DNA from 3 places in the Paenibacillus ottowii genome. Region 1 is predicted to be linked to each of the others. Evidence: predicted binding sites of a transcription regulator. Region 1 holds the regulator's gene; each other region holds the start of a gene.
The links. The regulator Rex, encoded in region 1, represses fermentation and respiration genes when NADH is low (regulators of the CRP and FNR family bind a similar motif). The targets are predictions, from matches to a motif close to TTGTGAAATATTTCACAA.

Region 1 (6,958 bases):
TGGGAATACCCGACTGATTGACAATATAAGAATACAGAAAGTGGAGGTACTTTCCCATGTTTAGAACCATGATGAAATCTAAAATTCACCGCGCGACGGTTACCGAAGCCAACCTGAACTATGTGGGGAGTATTACCATAGATGAAGATTTGATGGAGACATCGGATCTACTGGAGAATGAAAAGGTTCAAATTGTAAACAATAACAATGGAGCTCGATTGGAAACCTATGTGATTCCAGGACCGCGCGGAAGCGGCGTGATTTGTCTCAACGGTGCGGCAGCCCGTCTGGTGCAGCCTGGGGATACAGTCATCATTATTTCCTATGCTTCCATGTCAAATGAAGAGGCCAAAGCATACAAGCCAACAGTGGTATTTGTGGATGAACATAATAAACCAGCTCAAACGATGAACAAGGAAGTACACGCGACGATCATGTAATGAATGGGAGTGCGGATGAAACCCCTCATTTAAGCGAAAAATGTGATTGTAATAATCCATCTTTCGTAAGGGCGGGATGCACATGTTCCAGCATGTATTCGCAGAAATGAACAGCATGTTAGATGATATCGTGAAGCATTACCCATCAGCCCAGGGTCCCCGCAGAGAGGAGCTGCTGCAGAATTGGAGTCTGCTGCGGAGAATGAGTGATGGAATTATGGATGAGTGGCTGGCTTTTGAGGAAAAAATGGTTTGCTTGCGTGCGGCTGGCTTTTCCGCAGAGACCGACATGTCTGACGCTGAATTGCCCGAAAAGGAGCTGCCGGCTTTTAACCGGGGGCAGGGGTATTATCGATTACTTATGTACCCTGAGGCCATCCAGCAATTTAAGCAGGTGCTACAGCATTTTCCAAGCAGTTGGCAGAGTTGCATGTATATGGGGATGGCTTATTTTCAACTGGATGATTCAGCAGAGGCTGTAGGTCATTTTCAGAAGGTGCTGCACCTAACTGAACAGCCGGGGCTAAAAGCCGTCATTTTTAATGCGTTAGGCTGTTTGATGGCAAAGCAGGCTGACGTAAAAGAGGCGCAAAAATATTTTGCTCTCGCACATCAGTTCGATCCAACGCTGCCCGAGCCACTGCACAATATGCAAGCCTGTTTGTCTGGTGCCGAAAAGCTTCGATGCAACAGCTCCATGTTAACCTGGATGTAGCTGTCAGACACCGAATAAGACGATGCATGCCCACCTCCTTGGGTGCCGTGTGCATCGTCTTTTTTGGCTGTCTTAATTTCCAAACAGGCAATCTTCTGCTATGCTATTATACGGAGTTATTATTTTTGTATGTGTCAAAAGAAAGGATTAAGCTCGAATGAAATTTGCGGTATTGGATTTTGAAACGACAGGCACCCAGTCCGCGGATGATATCATTCAAGTCGGACTTGCAATTATAGATCATGATAACAGCATTTCCCGTGTTTACGGCTCTTATGTAAACCCTGGCAGATCTATTCCACCTTTTATCACCGGCTTGACCGGGATTACAGACGATGACGTCAAAGACGCGCCTTCACTCGAAGAAATGATGATGGAACTCGTGCCTATGCTGGACGATGTCGTGCTGGTCGGTCATAATGTGGCGTTTGATTTCAATTTTTTGCAAAGCGCTTTGGATCGGTGCGGATACTTACCCTTCAGCGGTAGAATTTTGGATACGATGGATTTTCTAAAAATCTTGTTCCCGTCGCTATCTTCTTACCAGCTGGGTTTTGTTTCCTCTGAGTTTGGGCTGGCACATGACCGCCCACATCAGGCAGACAGTGACGCGTTGGCTACAGCTGAGGTGTTTTTAAAGTGTCTGGGTGAGCTTCAGGCATTACCTTTGATAACGATACAGCGGCTTAGCGATTTGTTTGCAGAGGAAGACAGTGATCTTGGTTGGTTTCTTGATGGTATTCGGGAAGAGAAAGAGCTAGATCCTATTCAGGATTTGGAGAAACATCAATTTTTCCGTCAGCTTGCGCTTAAAGTGGAAGATTGGACCGAGCTGGCTACTCCGCGTAGAGAAGATGATCCGAATCCGCTGTCAGGTGTTTCCTTTGAAGAGTATATGGATGATGTGCGGGACAATTTGCGTTCATCCTTAAGCCAATATGAGGAGCGAGAGGCCCAGATCCAAATGATTGAGGGTGTAAACCAAGCCCTGAGTCAAGATAAGCATTTGTTGATTGAGGCGGGGACAGGAACGGGGAAGTCCCTAGGTTATTTGCTTCCGTCACTATATCATAGTGTAAAATATGGGCAGAGGGTAACAGTAAGCACGCATACCATTAATCTGCAGGAGCAATTGCGAGAGCGTGATATTCCGATGCTGACAAAAGTGATTCCGTTCCCGTTCCGGGCTGCCATTTTTAAGGGTCGGGGACATTATTTGTGTCTGCGCAAGTTTGAACATAAAATAAACAGAAGAGACTTCGCGACACCAAAGGAAGACTTAATTACAGCAGCTCAAATGATCGTCTGGCTGACGCTGACAGAAACCGGTGATGATGAGGAACTAAACCTGAGCAACCGTGGAGGGGATTTTTGGGAAACGGTGGCCAGTGATTCCGAGTCCTGTCTTGGTCGTTCTTGCCCATGGTTCCGTAAATGCTACTATCATCGTGCACGTCATGAAGCAGGAACAGCGGATGTAGTTATTACGAATCACTCCAAGTTGTTCACCGACGTCAAAGCTAGTCACCAACTGCTGCCAAGCTACGAACATCTGGTCATTGATGAAGCTCATCATTTAGAGGAAGTAGCTGGCAAGCACCTGGGCATGCATATGAAATATTTCACACTCGTGCACACGCTGACTCGATTGTTCAAGGACAGTAAAAATGGACAATTGCCTTCGCTACGTCAGCAGTTGGCAAAATCGGGGCATGAGAAGTCAACAGAGTGGGCCTCAACCATTGACCAGCTGTATCCACTCGTTTTAGAGGTTAAGGAAACTTGGGACCTGTTAAGCGATAAGCTGTTTGGCATGTTGCCGGAACGTACTGATGCAACGCCGGGAGAAACAGGGCAGTTTTCTTCACGTCTCAAACCATCGGCCAAGCCCGCAAAGTGGGATCAGGCGGCAGCATTGGAAAATCAGCTTTATGTAACGATGAGCGAAATTTTGCGCAAGGGCGACAAGCTGATGCTGGATGTCAAGGAAGAACATGACGATTATGCGGCAGATAGTCTCATTACAGATATCACGGGTCTGTTTAAGGATTTGGCGGGAATTAAGGAAAATTTACGTTTCTTTATACGACTCGATGATGAAACAACCGTATACTGGCTTGAAGCGAGTGGGCAATTCCGTAGTAAGTCATTGCAATTTTATGCGGTGCCCGTCGATGTGAGCCGTCAGTTGAAAGAAATGTTTTTTGACAAAAAAAGAAGTATTATTCTGACATCTGCTACTTTATCGGTAGATAAGTCGTTTCAGTACATGACCGAGCAACTCGGCTTGCAGGAGGCTGCGGATCAAGGACGATTAATGACTTCTCAGCTCCCATCCCCTTTTAATTACAGGGATCAGGTGTTGCTGGTCATTCCGCGGGATTTTCCGAGTGTGAAGGGCAGTGTAGGGGATGCACACTTTGTAGAGATGCTCGTTAGCTCTCTAGGGGCGACTGCTCAGGCAACGCGGGGGAGAATGCTTGTTCTGTTTACTTCCTATCGGATGCTCCGGCAAGTGTATGAGCCGCTCAAAGAAGCGCTGGCATCCAGTGATATCACCGTGTTAGGACAAGGTGTGGACAGTGGAAGCCGCAGCAAGCTAACCCGCCGGTTTCAGGAAGCCAAAGCTTCCGTACTGCTGGGTACCAGCAGCTTCTGGGAAGGCGTCGATATTCCAGGGAAGGCACTCACTTGCCTGGCCATCGTTCGCTTGCCGTTTCAACCGCCCAATCACCCGTTACTGGAGGCAAAAAGCGAGTTGCTCCAGCAGCAGAAGAAGAATCCATTCATGAAGCTGTCTGTACCACAGGCAGTGATCCGTTTCAAACAGGGATTTGGTCGGTTGGTACGTACAGCGAGCGACCACGGAGTCGTCATTGTCTACGATACACGTGTGATCGAATCCTATTACGGAAAGCACTTTTTGTACTCGTTGCCGGGACCAAAAATGGAGCATATGCCATCTGAGCAAATGGTGCCACGCATTGCGGAATGGCTCCAATCCGCCCCGGAGACAGAGGCACAACGGACGGACACCTAAAGTCCGTTACAATTAGGGGGAGCAAGTATGAAATCAGATAAAATTTCAGAGGCTGTCGTACGGAGATTACCCGTATATTTACGTTATCTGAATGCACTGCACAAACGGGAAGTGGCTACGGTCTCTTCTCAAGAGCTGGGGCAGAGGCTGGATTTGAATCCGGCCCAAATCCGTAAAGATCTGGCCTATTTTGGCGATTTTGGCCGGAAGGGTATCGGTTATGATGTTTCTTATCTAATTGAGAAAATACGCCATATCCTGAAAATCGACCAGCAAATTAATGTAGTGTTGGTCGGAGCGGGTAATCTGGGTCAAGCCCTTTCGAACTATAACGCTTATTTAAAAGACAATATGAAGATTGTGGCGGTGTTTGATTCGTTTCCAGATAAGGTTGGGACCAAAATCAATACCTTAGTCGTTCAGTCGATGGATGAACTGGAAGCAACTGTGAAGGAAAAAAATATTCGAATCGGGATTATTACTGTGCCTGATTTTGAGGCACAGCAGGTAGCTGACAGGCTCATTGAGAGTGGAATTGGAGCGATTTTGAACTTTGCCCCTATCATTCTCAAGGCACCAGCTAACATTCGGATACATGCCACAGACTTTACAACTGATTTGCTTAGCCTCGCGTATTATTTGGAGGATGGAAAGGAAGAAGCACAATATGACAGTGAATAAATGGGTAATTAAAAACGGGTCTTTTGCCGTAAATGGAGCCGAAGCGGGGGTAATCCATGGTTTTATGATTGTGGAGGATAGCCGCATTACTTACATTGGCGAGACTTTGCCTGCTGGTGAGGAAGAGACGGAAACAATCGACGGTAAGGGGCTATTGTTCTTACCTGGACTGGTGAATACTCATGGTCATGCGGCGATGTCTCTGCTGCGAGGGTATGGAGATGACCTGGCCCTTCAAGTGTGGCTGCAGGAAAAAATGTGGCCTATGGAGGCCAAGTTTACATCTACAGATGTGTACTGGGGAACATCTTTGTCAGTGTTAGAAATGCTGAAAGGTGGAACCACGACTTTCCTGGATATGTACGACCATATGGATGAGGTGGCTCGTGTAGCTGAAGAGTCTGGCATTCGTGCAAGTCTGATGCGTGGAGCAATTGGGCTATGCTCAGAAGAAGAACAGCGGATCAAGCTGGCTGAGGCCGTAACTTTTGCGCGCAACTGGCATGGTAAAGCAGACGGTCGTATCACAACCATGATGTCGCCGCATGCCCCGTACACATGTCCGCCTGCGTTTATCGAGAAATTCGTTCAAGCTGCACATGATCTCGATTTACCATTGCATACGCACATGTCCGAGACGATCGCCGAAGTTGAGCAAAACGTTCGTGATTACGGTTTGCGTCCAGTTGCACATTTAGATAAGCTTGGCTTTTTCTCTCGTCCTGCCTTGGTTGCCCACGGCGTTCACTTGAACGACGAAGAAATTGCCTTATTAGCAGAACGAGGTGTGGCGGTCTCCCATAATCCAGGCAGCAACTTGAAGCTGGCAAGCGGCGTAGCAAGAGTGCCTGAACTGCTGCGTGCAGGAGTGACCGTTTCTCTTGGAACAGATGGTCCTGCCAGCAATAATAACCTGGATATGTTCGAGGAAATGCGTCTGGCAGCACTGATTCACAAGGGAGTATCTGGCGACCCTACGGCAGTTCCTGCCAATGAAGCACTGCTTCTGGCAACAGAATATGGCGCAAAGTCGATTGGTTTAAAAGAGGTAGGAGCGCTGGCAGCAGGCAACAAGGCTGACTTTATCGCGTTAGATCTGAATCAGGCTCATTTCTTGCCGCGTACAGATCTTATTTCCCATGCCGTATACTCTGCAAGTGCCAAAGACGTGGCTCATGTATGGGTAGACGGCCGTCAGGTTGTGAAAAATGGCGAATGCCTGACGATGGACGAGGAACGTATCAAACATGAGGCACAAGCCGCCTTTGAAGGGCTGCTGTCGCGCTAATTCAGGTGTCACATCCCCTTAGAGAGGAAGCACAGGTTTGAAAAATAAGAAAAAATGGATAGCGGTCGCCATTTTGGCCGTAATACTGATCCTGGTCAGCATTTTCTGGTATTATTCCTACGTTACTCAAGACCAGGTGGCTGAGAAAAATGCCGCTATCATTAAGGCCAAGCAAGTGGGTGGTCTGGTTAGCACGACTCAGACATGGAAGTCTGTATGGGATCAGATATATTGGGTAGTTGAAGGAAAAAACGCACAGAATGAAGATATAATGGTGTGGGTTCCCTTTCAAAAAATGGAGGGGCAACCTAACATCCCTGCTACAGATCCAAAAGGTGTTCATACTGAGCTGTTGAAAAACGGAGTCGACGAACAAAAAATGACGGCGATTATCCAGCAGCAACTTCCTAATGTGAAAATTGTGAGGCTCCAACCGAGTGTGTTCAATGGCGAATATGTATGGCAACTGTTTTATGATGATGGAAGCCATCATAACTATACCTTCTATCGCTTCTCTGATGGGGGATCGACAGGGATAAAGTATACTTTGCCGAATTACTAGCGTGATGTTAAGAATGGAGAATGGTGGTTTGGAAGTGTTGAGGTAGGAGGGAACAGACACCGCGCTGCGCGAAGGTAACTTTTATACTCAGACTATATAGCTTGGAATGATTGAAATGAAGAAAAAGACGTAAATACGATGTGATTCGTATTTACGTCTTTTTCTTGCTGCGTTACAAAGCTGGGCTTTAAGCCAGCGAAGCATCCATACCTAGCTAACTTTTCTGCTAAGA
Region 2 (6,958 bases), 2.0 Mb from region 1:
ACCGCTGGTGGAAAATGCAGTCATTCATGGCCTGGAAAATAAGGAAGAGCCCGTTACTGTGAAGGTAGATATCACGATAGAACGAAGAGAGCTGCAAATTAAAGTTGCTGATAATGGAATTGGCATGGAAGCAGAGCAACTGACCCGTCTATTGGCTCGGATTACAGGTACGGAGGAGCCGGAAGGGAGCAGTATTGGTCTGCGTAATGTACATCAACGTCTGACATTAATGTATGGGGAACGTTATGGTCTGCATATTGAAAGCGCATTACAAGTAGGAACATCCGTATACTTTTCCATTCCAAGGGAGGAAGCGTCGAATGTATAAAGCGATGATTGTAGATGATGAGCCTGCGATTCGCGAAGGATTGTCTTCCATTATTGACTGGGGGGATTGTGGCTTCCACATCGTCGATACAGCAGGGAACGGGCGCGAGGCGCTGGAGAAGTTCGGAGAACATCGACCGGAACTGGTCATTGTAGATATTCGTATGCCTGGGATGAGTGGACTGGAGGTGATACAAAACATACGTCAAATGAACGGGGAGCCGTTTCACTTCCTGATTTTGAGCGGATACGCAGACTTTGATTATGCAAGGCAAGCCATGGGATTCGGGGTGGATGGTTATCTGTTGAAGCCCGTTGATGAGGAAGAAATGACATTAGAGCTCAAACGGGTACGGCAAAACATTGAGAATGAAAAGGGAGATGGAAAGTGGGGAAGTCCGACTTCGCATGAGCGCGATTGGATTGAAGCATTGCTGTTTCCGGTTCATGGAGAACATGCTCGCGATGCTGTCGAACCTAGCCAGAGTGCATCCGAGCAAGCTGAACAACAAAGCGGAGGTGGAAAATACGGACAACAGCCAGCGTTACCCGCATTGGACTGGAGCAGCTATCAGGTGGTTCTGCTGGATATGCGTATACCTGACTGGGATCGGCAATCCCGGCAGCTCGCAGCCAAGCAGCGGCTAGCGGAATTGTGTCGTGAACAGGGTAGAGGCATTGTGTTTGAGGCTGGAATATATACGGGTCTGCTGCTCCCCGCCATGTTAAAAACAGAGGAAGATGCTGTTCAGCTGCTGGCTGTATGGCGACAGGAGCTAAAACCGTGGGTAACTGAAATTTATGGAGCTGCGGGTGCTCCGGTAGACATACTTGGCGAGATTCCCAGATCTTTTGAGCAGGCGTTACGATTGTTGGAGCGTGCGTTTTTGTTCCGGGCAGAAAGAGTCATGCTCCCCGGTGACCTGCATGAATGGGAGACAATCCATGCTGAAATGGATGAAGCGTCGGATCGAGCCTCGAATGCTCCCATACGTTATGCAGAAAAGCTGTACTATGCGCTGGATATGGCTAACGGTAAAGCCGCGACCCGTGTCATTAAGGAAATGGAAGCCCAATTTCCCAAAATTTATCGTACCGAATCTGGAATCAAGGCAGCATTCGCCCAGACGTTCACACTGGCACTCAACAAGTATGCAGCTGGACAGGAGCACAGCCGAACCGTGCTGGAGGACCATTCCAGCTTGATTACCAACGTATATGCTTATTCAACATTGGGGGAGCTGGTGGATCACTCGCTTGAGCATGTATTGCAGTGGATTGGTCAGACTGACACAGGTGGCAAGGAAATCATCATGAAGCAAATGATAGATTTTATACATGGTCATTATGATGAAAATTTGCGACTGGAGTTACTGGCAGATATGTTCAATTACAATAGTGGATATTTGGGCAAATTGTTCAAAAGTCATACAGGCGAAGCCTTTAATGCCTACCTGGATAAGGTGAGGATTGAGCGAGCAAGGGAATTGCTTGCACAGGGGATTAAGGTACACCAAGTGGCGGGACGCGTGGGATATGCAAATGCAGATTATTTTCATAGTAAATTTAAAAAGTATGTTGGCATGTCACCGTCCTCCTACCGTAATCAGGTTCAAAAGAACGGAGGAACCGATAGCTGTTGATCAATTTCTAGGTTTAACATTATAAAGTCTCTCTTGCAGTTGTCGAAGGTATGTTCTCCGATATCTGTAAGAAAGGCTTTTTTATATGATGAAAAAGGGTGGATCAATAGAAAAAGTCACATTCACTATGGAATTTAGGTAGTTTTCATAGAAAAGACATCGTTATGACACAACTTTGACACGATGTTCACATTTTTGATTCTATTTCATTTAAATTAATTCTATATAATGGGGATATTCTGAAGCCGGGCGATGATAACTATGCAAGTTAACTGTGAGAGTTATTTCCCAAATAAGTGAAGTTTTCATATGTAAGAATGTGAATACAATCACAAATGTAAAAAGCTTCAGATTACATACATTATAAAACACTGTTAGAAGAAGTGCAGGGGGAGGAGCAGTATCATGGACGTATTGGATTTGGCACGGTTGCAGTTTGCAACCACTACAATTCTTCATTTTGTTTATGTGCCGATCTCCATTGGATTGTCGTTGTTAGTGGCAATTATGGAGACAATGTATGTTATCAAGAAAAAAGACTTGTACAAAAAAATGGCTCAATTCTGGGGAACATTTCTGCTGATTAATTTCGCGCTAGGGGTAGTCACCGGGATTTTGCAGGAGTTCCAGTTCGGAATGAATTGGTCGGACTTTTCCCGTTTTGTCGGTGATGTATTTGGTACACCGCTAGCCATTGAAGCATTACTCGCATTTTTCCTGGAATCGACCTTTATCGGTCTATGGGTATTCGGCTGGGAAAGATTATCGAAAAGCGTCCATCTAATTTGTATGTGGTTGGTAGCGATCGGTACGATGCTCTCGGCTTTGTGGATTCTGGCTGCCAATTCCTTCATGCAGCGTCCTGTAGGATATGGGGTTGTAAATGGACGTGCAGAAATGCAAGATTTCGCTGCCTTGTTAACGAACGAACAGCTTTTATGGGAGTATCCTCACACCATATTTGCTGCCATTGCAACCGGGGCTTTCCTCGTAGCCGGTATTAGTGCCTGGAAGCTGATGCATAAGAAGAACATGGACTTTTTTAAACCTTCTTTTAAATTAAGCATTATTGTTGCATTAATCTGTGCGATTGCTATTCCTTTGTTTGGTCATGGACAGGCTCAATATTTGATCAAAACACAGCCCATGAAAATGGCTGCCAGTGAAGCTCTGTGGGGAGACAGCGGCGATCCGGCGCCTTGGACGGTGATTGCAAATATTGACCCTGATAAGCAGGAAAATACCTTTGAGATTAAGGTTCCGTTTGCACTGAGCTTTCTGTCGTATAGCAAGTTTTCCGGCTCTGTGCCTGGTATGAAGGAACTTCAAGCAGAGTATGTAAAAACCTATGGTCCGGGGAATTATATTCCACCAGTCCGTACGACCTTCTGGAGCTTCCGCATTATGATTGCGGCGGGATGTGCGATGATTGCACTTGCTCTGTACGGGGCTTACCTAAGTTTTCGACAAAAATTGGAGGGCTCCCATCGTTGGTTCTTCCGTCTTATGCTGTGGGGGATATCTCTCCCATTCATCGGAAATACCGCGGGCTGGATCATGACAGAAATGGGACGCCAGCCGTGGACTGTATTTGGTTTGCTGCAAACAAAAGATTCCGTTTCACCTACCGTTGTAGCAGGAGAAGTGCTGTTCTCACTGATTGCATTTACATCGCTGTATCTCATTTTAACGGGGGTACTGGCATTCCTGTTTGCTCGTACCGCTCGTAAAGGTCCAGATATGGAGCCGCATCAGCATACGGTAATTCATGATCCATTTGCTCAAGGGGGTGACAGCATTGACGTTAAATGATTTATGGTTCTTATTGATCGCTGTGCTGTTTACAGGCTTCTTTTTTCTAGAAGGCTTCGATTTTGGCGTGGGAATGGCCACTGGATTAGTGCCGCGCAATGACCAACAAAAACGTTTGATGATCAATACAATTGGTCCATTTTGGGATGCCAACGAAGTGTGGCTGATTACAGCCGCAGGTGCGATGTTTGCCGCTTTCCCGCATTTTTATGCAACGATGTTTAGCGGATATTATCTGGTATTTGTGTTTATTTTGCTAGGCTTGATCTTGCGAGGAGTCTCCTTTGAGTTCCGTGGCAAGGCCGAAGGGAAAGGGTGGACAGGAACGTGGGATGCCTGCATCCTGATTGGCAGCTTCCTGCCGCCGATGCTGTTTGGTATGGTCTTTGCGGCTTTGGTAAAAGGCGTACCTATTCAGCAAAACATGAATTTGAAAGCTGGATTTATGGATGTATTCAACGGATACACCGTATGGGTTGGACTGACAGTGGTTGGGATGTGCCTTATGCACGGACTAACGTTCATTTCTCTGCGGACGATTGGTGAGGTAAGGGATCGTGCTCGTGTGATTGCGTCCAAATTCCTTCCAGTGTTGGGGATTCTGCTTGCTGGTATGGTCGTATGGACTTATTTTGCAACGGATTTCTTGGCACGTCGTGGTCCCTTTATGTATGTTGCGGTGGCAGTGGGAATTGCCGCCTATGTGCTAACATGGTATTTCCTGAAGCAGCGCCGTGAAGGATGGGCTTTCGGGATGACAGGTGCCATCATTTTGCTAAGCTTCGTCTCGTTATTCGTTGGCTTGTTCCCAAGATTTATGGTGAGCTCGATCAACAGTGCTTTTGATTTGACGATATATAATGCAAGTTCCAGTCCTTACACATTGAAAAATATGACGATTGTTGCAGCAACGCTTTTACCCTTTGTGTTGGCTTATCAGGCATGGAGCTATTTTGTTTTCCATAAGCGTCTCAGTGAGAAGGATCACCTGGAATACTAATGGATAAAGCCTGGTTTGAATTAAAGGGCATTCGGCCAGTAATGCTGCTGCTGGCCGCCCTTTCGCTGCTCCAGGGAGCAGCTGTAATTACACAAGCCATCTTTTTGGCAAAGGCTGTAACGATTTTGTTTAATAAAAATCCGTTGGTAATGGCTTGGCCATCGCTGGCGTTGTTTTTCGCGGCTTTTGCAGTGAGGCATACGACGATCTGGCTGCAACGCCGGACAGCTGGTCGTTTTGCCGAAGCAGCAGGCGCTTCCTTACGGGAGCGTCTGCTTGCGCGTTTGCTCGAGCGGGGTCCGGGTTTTGCTGCGCAGGAAGGAAGCGGCAAGTTGGTGACGCTAGCGCTAGATGGTGTAGATCGGTTTCGCAATTATTTGGAACTGTCGATTCCCCGTATGATAGACATGATGGCTGTGACCCTACTTGTGCTTGTGTATGTTTTCACATTGGACATGATCTCAGGTGTGATTTTAACGATTACGATGCCGATCCTGGTGGGCTTCTTTATTTTGCTCGGCCTGGCGGCGCGCAAGCAGGCAGACAAGCAGTGGCGTTCCTATCGACTGTTATCACATCATTTCACAGATTCGTTGCGTGGACTCCAGACACTAAGGTTTTTGGGACGCAGTCGGGCACATGGGGAAACCGTGGGGAAGGTCAGCGACCAATATCGCATGGCCACGATGCGTACGCTGCGGGTTGCGTTTCTTTCTTCATTTGCTCTCGATTTTTTCAGTATGCTGTCGGTTGCTTTTGTAGCGGTAGGCCTGGGTCTGCGCCTGATCAGTGGATCCGTGGGTCTGGAGGCAGGCTTGGCGGTGCTTATTCTAGCACCGGAATATTTTATGCCTATACGCCAGTTGGGATCAGACTACCACGCCTCATTGGACGGTAAGGAGGCGTGGGAAGCGATACGCTCCATTCTCGTTGCAGAGGATGAAGTGATAGAGCCGAATGCACAGACAGCTAATGATAAAGGATTAGACATCACGGGACAGGATATCCTCAAGCTGTCTGATGTGTGTTTTCTTAATGAAGACGGTTCCGCCCGGCTTGAACATGTGTCTGCAAGTGTGGAACCGCACATGAACATGATCGGCATCGTCGGGGCGAGTGGTGCAGGCAAAACGACATTGCTAAGTTTGCTGGGCGGCTTTTCTGCCCCCACTTCAGGTGAGCTGATCCTGAATGGATGCCGATTATCTGCGGATACCCAAGCTGAATGGCAGCGGCATATTGCCTATATTCCACAGCATCCATATCTGTTCAGCGCTACTTTGGCTGATAATATTCGCTTTTATGAACCGGAAGCGTCCAACCAGCAGGTAGAGTGGGCGATTGATGCCGTTGGCCTACGTGAACTGGTGGACGGTCTTCCGGGTGGATTAGATGAGCCTATTGGGGAAGCAGGCCGGACATTGAGCGGAGGGCAGGCGCAGCGGATTGCCTTGGCGCGGGCTTTGCTCAGTGACCGTCCGATCATATTATTGGATGAGCCGACGGCACATTTGGATATTGAGACAGAATGGGAGTTAAAACAGACTATTTTATCCGTATTCAAACACAAAAGGATGTTTCTCGCCACCCACAGACTGCATTGGATGCCGGATATGGATTGTGTCTGGATGATGAACCAAGGTCGTCTGGAAGAGGCAGGTTCCCATCAGCAACTGGTTGCACAAAAGGGAGAATATTATCGATTGCTGACGGGAATGTCGGAAGGAGGGGACGGACGATATGAGAGCAACGGACAATAATAGCCAAGGCTGGTTTTTGCCTTATTTGAAACAGTATTTTTGGGCCTTTCTGGCAGCGGCTCTTTTGGGTGCGCTGTCCATTGGATGTGCAGGCGCGCTGCTCTTTACGTCCGGCCACCTGATTACTCGTTCGGCCTTAAAGCCTGAAAATATATTAATGGTGTATGTGCCCATTGTGCTTGTGCGAACGTTTGGTTTTAGTAAAGCCGTCATTCAGTACCTGGAACGCTTGGTAGGCCATGATGCTGCGTTGCGCCTTGTGTCCCGTATGCAAGTACGACTGTATCGGGTAGTGGAACCGCAGGCGCTGATGATTCGCAGCAAATTTCGTACAGGGGATCTATTGGGGTTGCTGGCGGAGGATATTGAGCAGCTTCAAAATATCTATTTGAAGCTGGTCCTGCCTGCGTTATCGG
Region 3 (6,958 bases), 160 kb from region 1:
TATTCTGGTCATTGGCAGTAGCGTGATTGTTCATAATCTGCGTTTTGTTAAATGTGGAGTGGCAATCCTGCAAATAAAGCTAAGGTTATCCGTAGAAGCTATGAACTGGGGAATTTAAGTTATCTATGCTTGCAGTTTTTAAGGAGTGTGGGACAGAAGAAGTTCTCCTAAAAGTGGGGGAGTGGAATTAATTTAGGGAGTGTTATAAGCTAATAAAGGCTTATAACACTCCCTTTTACTAAAAAAATAATTTTATTATATCCGGCAAATCTCACGTGGGCATAATTCACAGTGGCAGACGCCTTGCAGCATTTCCAAATCCTTAACAACGATCATGCCATTATCGTACTCTACTGCATTTTTCTTACGCAGATCACTGAGCATCCGATTTACGCTTTCCCGAGTAGCACCAATCATATTAGATAAGTCAGTATGAGTAATCTTTTTATGAATTAGGATATAGTCGCCGTGAGGCTCACCATAGGTATTGCATAGTCGGATGAGTGTTGAGCATAGAGCGCCAGGCTTACCGTACATCATCAAATCGCGGAACTTGGTCTGAGTAATGCGGTGATGAGAACCCATCCATTTCATAAAGTCAATCGCAAAATCACAATGCTGACAAATAAGCAGCTCCAAATCGGTATGATCGATTACGCCAATATCACTATCCTCCAGTACCTCAGCAGAAAAGGAATGCTTGGTACCGAAAAATGGATCGGCTTGGCCCACAAGATCGCCGCTTTGATACATATATAGAATAAGTTCCTTGCCTTCATCCGTTGTTTTGGTTACCTTTACGCGTCCGCGCTTAATATAAAACAGCTTATCCGCTGTATCTCCTTCCCAGAACAAATGCGAGCTTTCTGGCATAACTCGATCTTTCATCATCACTTGCAACCGGTTGAAGCTGGCCTCCGAGAAGCAACAGGTGTTGCCGCGGGCTTCCATTACATTTGTAGGGTTTCTCATCGTCCATTTCCCCTTTGTATCCTATGTTTTTTATCTGCAACTTGATCAATTCAAATTCATTATATACCTGTGCAATGAGTTTTTGGGGCAAGAAGAGGGGGTAAAAGTGGCAGAATTCCAAACTTTGTGATTTAATTCACGTCATAAAATAAAATTTTAAATAGATTGTGAAAAAAATCACAAAATATCTTAGAAAGCTGTGTTACGATCAGTGCGTGAACAAGAGATAGTACACGAGATAACAGGAGGATGAGGGAAATGGCTGTTAAAAACGAGGTTATCCAAAAAGAGCAAAGCGCAGAGCAGTATATTCAAACGCTGATTGACCGGGCGAACCGGGCACAGCAAGCTTTCATGAGTATGAATCAGGAACAGATTGACGAAATCGTACAAGCTATGGCACTCGCAGGGATGGATAAACATATGCATCTGGCGAAGCTGGCTGTTGAAGAAACAGGACGTGGTGTGTACGAGGACAAAATCACCAAAAACATGTTTGCAACAGAATATATCTATCACAGCATCAAAAATGAGAAGACTGTTGGTGTCATTGAAGATAATGATTTCGATAGCTTCCAAAAGATTGCAGAGCCAGTCGGCATCATTATGGGGATCACTCCAGTGACAAACCCGACTTCAACTACAATGTTCAAAGCGTTAATTGCCATTAAAACACGTAACCCAATCATTTTCGGCTTCCATCCATCTGCTCAATCGTGTAGTGCTGAAGCAGCCCGTATCCTGCTTGAAGCAGCTGTTAAACATGGTGCTCCAGCTGATTGCATCCAATGGATTGAAGCACCTTCGATGGATAAAACAAATGTACTGATGAACCACCCTGATGTAGCATTGATTTTGGCAACTGGTGGATCAGGCATGGTTAAGGCAGCATATAGTTGTGGTAAACCTGCATTAGGCGTAGGTCCTGGTAACGTACCTTGCTTTATTGAAAAAACAGCCGATATCAAGCAAGCTGTGAACGATCTTATCCTTTCCAAATCTTTTGATAACGGTATGATCTGTGCTTCGGAGCAAGCTGTAATTATCGAAGAGCCAATCTTCGAGCAAGTGAAAAAATTGATGATTGCTAATGGTTGCTACTTTGTAAATAAAGAAGAAGCAGCTAAGCTCACTCAAGGAGCTATGAATGTAGAAAAATGTGCAGTGAACCCGGCCATCGTCGGACAATCTGCTGTAAAAATTGCTGAAATGAGCGGCATTACAGTCCCAGCAGGAACAAAGATTTTGGTCGCTGAAATTGAAGGGGTAGGAACCAAATACCCATTGTCTGCGGAAAAATTGAGTCCAGTATTGGCTTGCTACAAAGTAAAAAATGCAGAGCAAGGTATCCAACGTGCTGCTGAAGTCGTAGAATTCGGCGGTATGGGTCACTCGTCAGCTATCCATTCGCAAGATGAGGACGTTATTGCTCGGTTCGCAAACCGTTTGCAAACAGGACGTATCATTGTAAATGCACCTTCCACACATGGTGCAATCGGTGATATTTACAACACCAACCTTCCTTCGTTGACACTTGGTTGCGGCTCGTACGGTCGTAACTCGACTTCGTCGAACGTATCGGCAGTTAACTTGATTAATGTGAAAAGGGTGGCGAAACGGACGGTGAATATGCAATGGTTCAAAGTACCTTCCAAAATCTATTTTGAGAAAAATTCGACACAATATCTTGCTAAAATGCCTGATATCACACGTGTAGCCATTATTACTGACCCTATGATGGTGAAACTCGGATATGTGGATCGCGTTATTCATTATTTGCATCAGCGTCAAACACCAGTAGCGATTGAAGTGTTCTCTGAAGTTGAACCAGATCCATCGACAGTTACCGTAGAACGCGGTACTGAAATGATGAGACGCTTCCAACCGGATTGCATCATCGCACTGGGTGGCGGTTCGCCAATGGATGCAGCTAAAGGCATGTGGCTGTTCTATGAATATCCAGATACTGATTTCAATAACTTGAAACAAAAATTCATGGATATCCGTAAACGGATTTACAAGTACCCACGTCTGGGACAAAAAGCACAATTTGTAGCTATCCCTACAACCTCGGGTACAGGTTCGGAAGTTACATCGTTTGCAGTAATTACAGACAAAAACCTGGGTAACACCAAATACCCACTGGCTGACTATGAGTTGACTCCTGATGTGGCAATTATTGACCCTGAATTTGTATATTCGCTGCCTAAAACAGCTGTAGCGGATACTGGTATGGACGTTCTGACACATGCGATCGAGGCTTACGTGTCTGTAATGGCTAATGATTACACAGACGGTCTGGCAATTAAAGCGATTCAGCTCGTATTCCAATACTTGGAGCAATCGGCTCTGATCGGCGACAAGTTGGCTCGCGAAAAAATGCACAATGCTTCTACACTTGCAGGTATGGCGTTTGCTAATGCATTCTTGGGTATTAACCACAGTCTTGCACATAAATGGGGCGGACAATACCATACGGCTCACGGTCGCACGAATGCTATCTTGCTGCCGCACGTTATTCGCTACAATGCGAAAAAACCGACAAAATTTGCTTCGTTCCCTAAATATTCGCACTTTGTTGCAGATGAGCGTTATGCAGAAATTGCACGCATACTTGGACTGCCTGCACGTACCACTGAAGAAGGGGTTAACAGCCTGATCGATGCGATTCGTAAGTTGAACAAAACACTCGGTATCGAGGAATCGTTCCAACAACTTGGTTTCGATCCGAAAGATTTTGAATCACGTGTAGATTATCTGGCTGACCGTGCTTTTGAGGATCAATGTACAACTGCGAATCCAAAGCTGCCGCTGGTTACTGAATTGGCTGATGTATACCGCAACGCCTTCTACGGACGCTTCGACCAATAATATAATAGGTAAGAAGAGGCTTGTAACAGAGCATTTTCCCGTACAAAACCGATGCAGGCTCTCTATATAGAGAGCCTGTTGGTTTGGGAAGGGAGGTGAACGGCTAGGCTATAGATATAAGCGTGAAGCTAGGGAAAATAAAGTGATAAAAATCACTCATAATGTGATTTTTATCACATACTACACTCTATCATTATTCTACAATAAGAGTGTAAGAAAGGTCCCGACACTGAGCGTAAGGCATCGGTGAAAAGGCCGGGCTCAAGAAATAGTTTTAACGTGAAAAAAATCACAAGTCCGGAAGACCAAACAATTTGGAGGGATTTACATGTCGGTGATTGAGAGAGAATTACAAGAGCAACAATCTGGCTGGAGAGGTTTTAAAAAAGGAAAATGGACTAGAGAAGTTAACGTCAACGATTTTATTGAAACCAATATCTCACCTTATGTTGGCAATGAAGAATTTTTGGTTGGCCCTACTGCCAACACAACTGCACTGTGGGAAATTGTATCTGACCTTACTAAAAAAGAGTTGGCAAACGGCGGTGTGCTTGATGTAGACGTAAATACGCCATCCACCATTATTTCACATAAACCAGGCTACTTGGACAAGGACAAAGAACAAATTGTCGGTGTACAAACAGATGCTCCATTCAAACGTTCCTTGCAACCGTTCGGTGGAATCCGGATGATGATCGATGCTTGCAAAGCCTATGGTTTTGAAGTGCCACAAAGCATTGTAGACATTTTCACTCATATTCGTAAAACGCACAACCAAGGTGTATTTGACGCTTATACAGATGAAATGAGAGCGGCTCGTAGAGCTGGTATCATTACTGGTCTGCCAGATGCATACGGCCGTGGTCGTATCATCGGTGACTATCGTCGCGTAGCTCTGTATGGTGCAGACTTCTTGATCCAAGATAAAAAACTTCAATTGAAGAGCCTTGAAGTTGATTCCATGGAAGAAGACGTAATTCGTCTGCGTGAGGAAATTTCCGAACAAATTCGTGCTTTGAATGAATTGAAACAAATGGCTGCTGACCATGGTTTCGATATCTCCAAACCAGCTAACAATGCAAAAGAAGCTTTCCAATGGGTATATTTCGGATATCTGGCAGCGATTAAAGAACAAAATGGTGCAGCAATGTCCTTGGGACGTGTATCTTCATTCCTTGATATTTATACACAACGTGATCTTGAGGAAGGTGCACTGAACGAAGAACAAGCTCAGGAACTGGTCGACCATTTTGTTATGAAACTGCGTATTGTTAAGTTCCTGCGTACACCTGATTACAACGAACTGTTCAGTGGTGACCCAACTTGGGTAACAGAATCCATCGGTGGTATGTCTGTCACTGGAGAAACTCGTGTTACCAAAAACAGCTTCCGCTTCTTACACACACTGTACAACTTAGGGCCTGCTCCAGAACCTAACTTGACTGTACTGTGGTCAGAAAAGTTGCCTGAAGGCTTTAAGAAATATTGTGCAAAAGTTTCTATTGAAACTAGCTCCATTCAATATGAAAATGACGATCTGATGCGTCCAATCTATGGCGATGATTATGGTATTGCTTGTTGTGTATCCGCTATGAGAATCGGTAAACAAATGCAATTCTTTGGGGCTCGTGCCAACTTGGCAAAAGCTCTGTTGTACGCCATTAATGGCGGTAAGGATGAAAAATCTGGCGTTCAAGTAGGACCTGAGTTCCCTGCTATTACAAGTGAAGTGCTGGATTACGAAGAAGTGTTGAGCCGTTTCAAACCTATGATGGAATGGCTGGCAAAACTGTACATGAACACTTTGAATGTTATTCACTATATGCATGATAAATATAGCTACGAACGCATTGAAATGGCGTTGCATGACCGTGATATTCTTCGTACCATGGCTTGTGGTATTGCGGGTCTATCAGTTGCGACTGACTCCTTGAGCGCCATTAAATATGCAAAAGTTAAACCAATCCGTAACGAAAAAGGAATTGCTGTCGATTTTGAAATCCAAGGCGAATATCCTTGCTACGGTAACAACGATGACCGCGTAGATACTATCGCTGTAGAATTGGTAGAAACTTTCATGAGCATGATTCGCAAGCATAAAGCTTATCGTAATGCGGTTCCTACTCAATCCGTACTGACCATTACTTCCAACGTGGTGTACGGTAAGAAAACAGGTACAACACCTGATGGACGTAAAGCAGGCGAACCGTTCGCACCAGGCGCAAACCCAATGCATGGTCGTGACAAAAAAGGCGCTTTGGCATCTCTGAGTTCTGTAGCCAAATTGCCATATGAACACAGCCTGGATGGTATCTCCAACACCTTCTCCATTGTGCCTAAAGCACTGGGTAAAGAGGAAGAAACACGCAAAACAAACCTTGTTTCAATGATGGATGGCTACTTTGGAAGCCACGCGCATCATCTGAATGTCAATGTGTTTGCTCGTGAACAACTATTGGATGCAATGGAACACCCAGAAAACTATCCACAACTTACGATTCGTGTTTCCGGCTATGCCGTTAACTTTATCAAGCTGACTCGTGAGCAACAATTGGATGTTATTAACCGTACTTTCCACGGTACAATGTAAACAAGTTTTACAATACCCAATATTACAATGACGCACGCATAGCGGATGCGGGAAGGATGATGCAACATGTTGAAAGGTCACATACACTCATTGGAAACCTTCGGGACCGTCGATGGTCCCGGCATCCGCTTCGTGCTCTTTATGCAAGGATGCTTGTTGAAATGTCAATATTGTCATAATCCAGACACTTGGGCCTTGAATGAAGGTAATCCGATGACGCTAGAAGAAGTATTGGCTGAGATTGAGCCGTATTTAGCCTATTACCGCTCTTCGGGAGGCGGATTAACCGTATCCGGTGGAGAACCGACACTGCAAGCTCATTTTGTAGCAGAGCTGTTCAGGGAAGTGAAGCGTCGCTGGAATTTGCACACGACATTGGACAGTAACGGCTTTAATGATGCGGCCCGCATCCATGATCTGCTGGATGTAACGGACTTGGTGTTACTGGATATTAAGCACATCGATAACGATAAGCATATTAAGCTTACAGGCAAATCCAACGACCGTATGTTAAGTACGGCCCGC

Region 2: a site for Rex is predicted at 2,288-2,305, ahead of ACQQ6X_RS21155 (cytochrome ubiquinol oxidase subunit I). Genes of this name have one in related genera too.
Region 3: a site for Rex is predicted at 4,121-4,138, ahead of pflB (formate C-acetyltransferase). Genes of this name have one in related genera too.

The regions. Positions count from the first base shown of each region.
Region 1 covers NZ_CP191577.1:991,588-998,545, reverse strand. Annotated here, with positions in the region: gene panC (pantoate--beta-alanine ligase) at 1-64, shown strand, start outside; gene panD (aspartate 1-decarboxylase) at 57-440, shown strand; gene ACQQ6X_RS04615 (tetratricopeptide repeat protein) at 523-1,155, shown strand; gene dinG (ATP-dependent DNA helicase DinG) at 1,313-4,195, shown strand; gene ACQQ6X_RS04605 (redox-sensing transcriptional repressor Rex) at 4,223-4,876, shown strand; gene ACQQ6X_RS04600 (amidohydrolase) at 4,863-6,164, shown strand; gene ACQQ6X_RS04595 (DUF5590 domain-containing protein) at 6,202-6,726, shown strand.
Region 2 covers NZ_CP191577.1:4,525,455-4,532,412, reverse strand. Annotated here, with positions in the region: gene ACQQ6X_RS21165 (cache domain-containing sensor histidine kinase) at 1-328, shown strand, start outside; gene ACQQ6X_RS21160 (response regulator transcription factor) at 321-1,970, shown strand; gene ACQQ6X_RS21155 (cytochrome ubiquinol oxidase subunit I) at 2,376-3,782, shown strand; gene cydB (cytochrome d ubiquinol oxidase subunit II) at 3,769-4,782, shown strand; gene cydD (thiol reductant ABC exporter subunit CydD) at 4,782-6,542, shown strand; gene cydC (thiol reductant ABC exporter subunit CydC) at 6,523-6,958, shown strand, end outside.
Region 3 covers NZ_CP191577.1:1,149,301-1,156,258, reverse strand. Annotated here, with positions in the region: partial or broken gene ACQQ6X_RS05455 (dioxygenase family protein) at 1-40, shown strand, start outside; gene ACQQ6X_RS05450 (Crp/Fnr family transcriptional regulator) at 256-972, opposite strand; gene adhE (bifunctional acetaldehyde-CoA/alcohol dehydrogenase) at 1,231-3,843, shown strand; gene pflB (formate C-acetyltransferase) at 4,172-6,433, shown strand; gene pflA (pyruvate formate-lyase-activating protein) at 6,500-6,958, shown strand, end outside.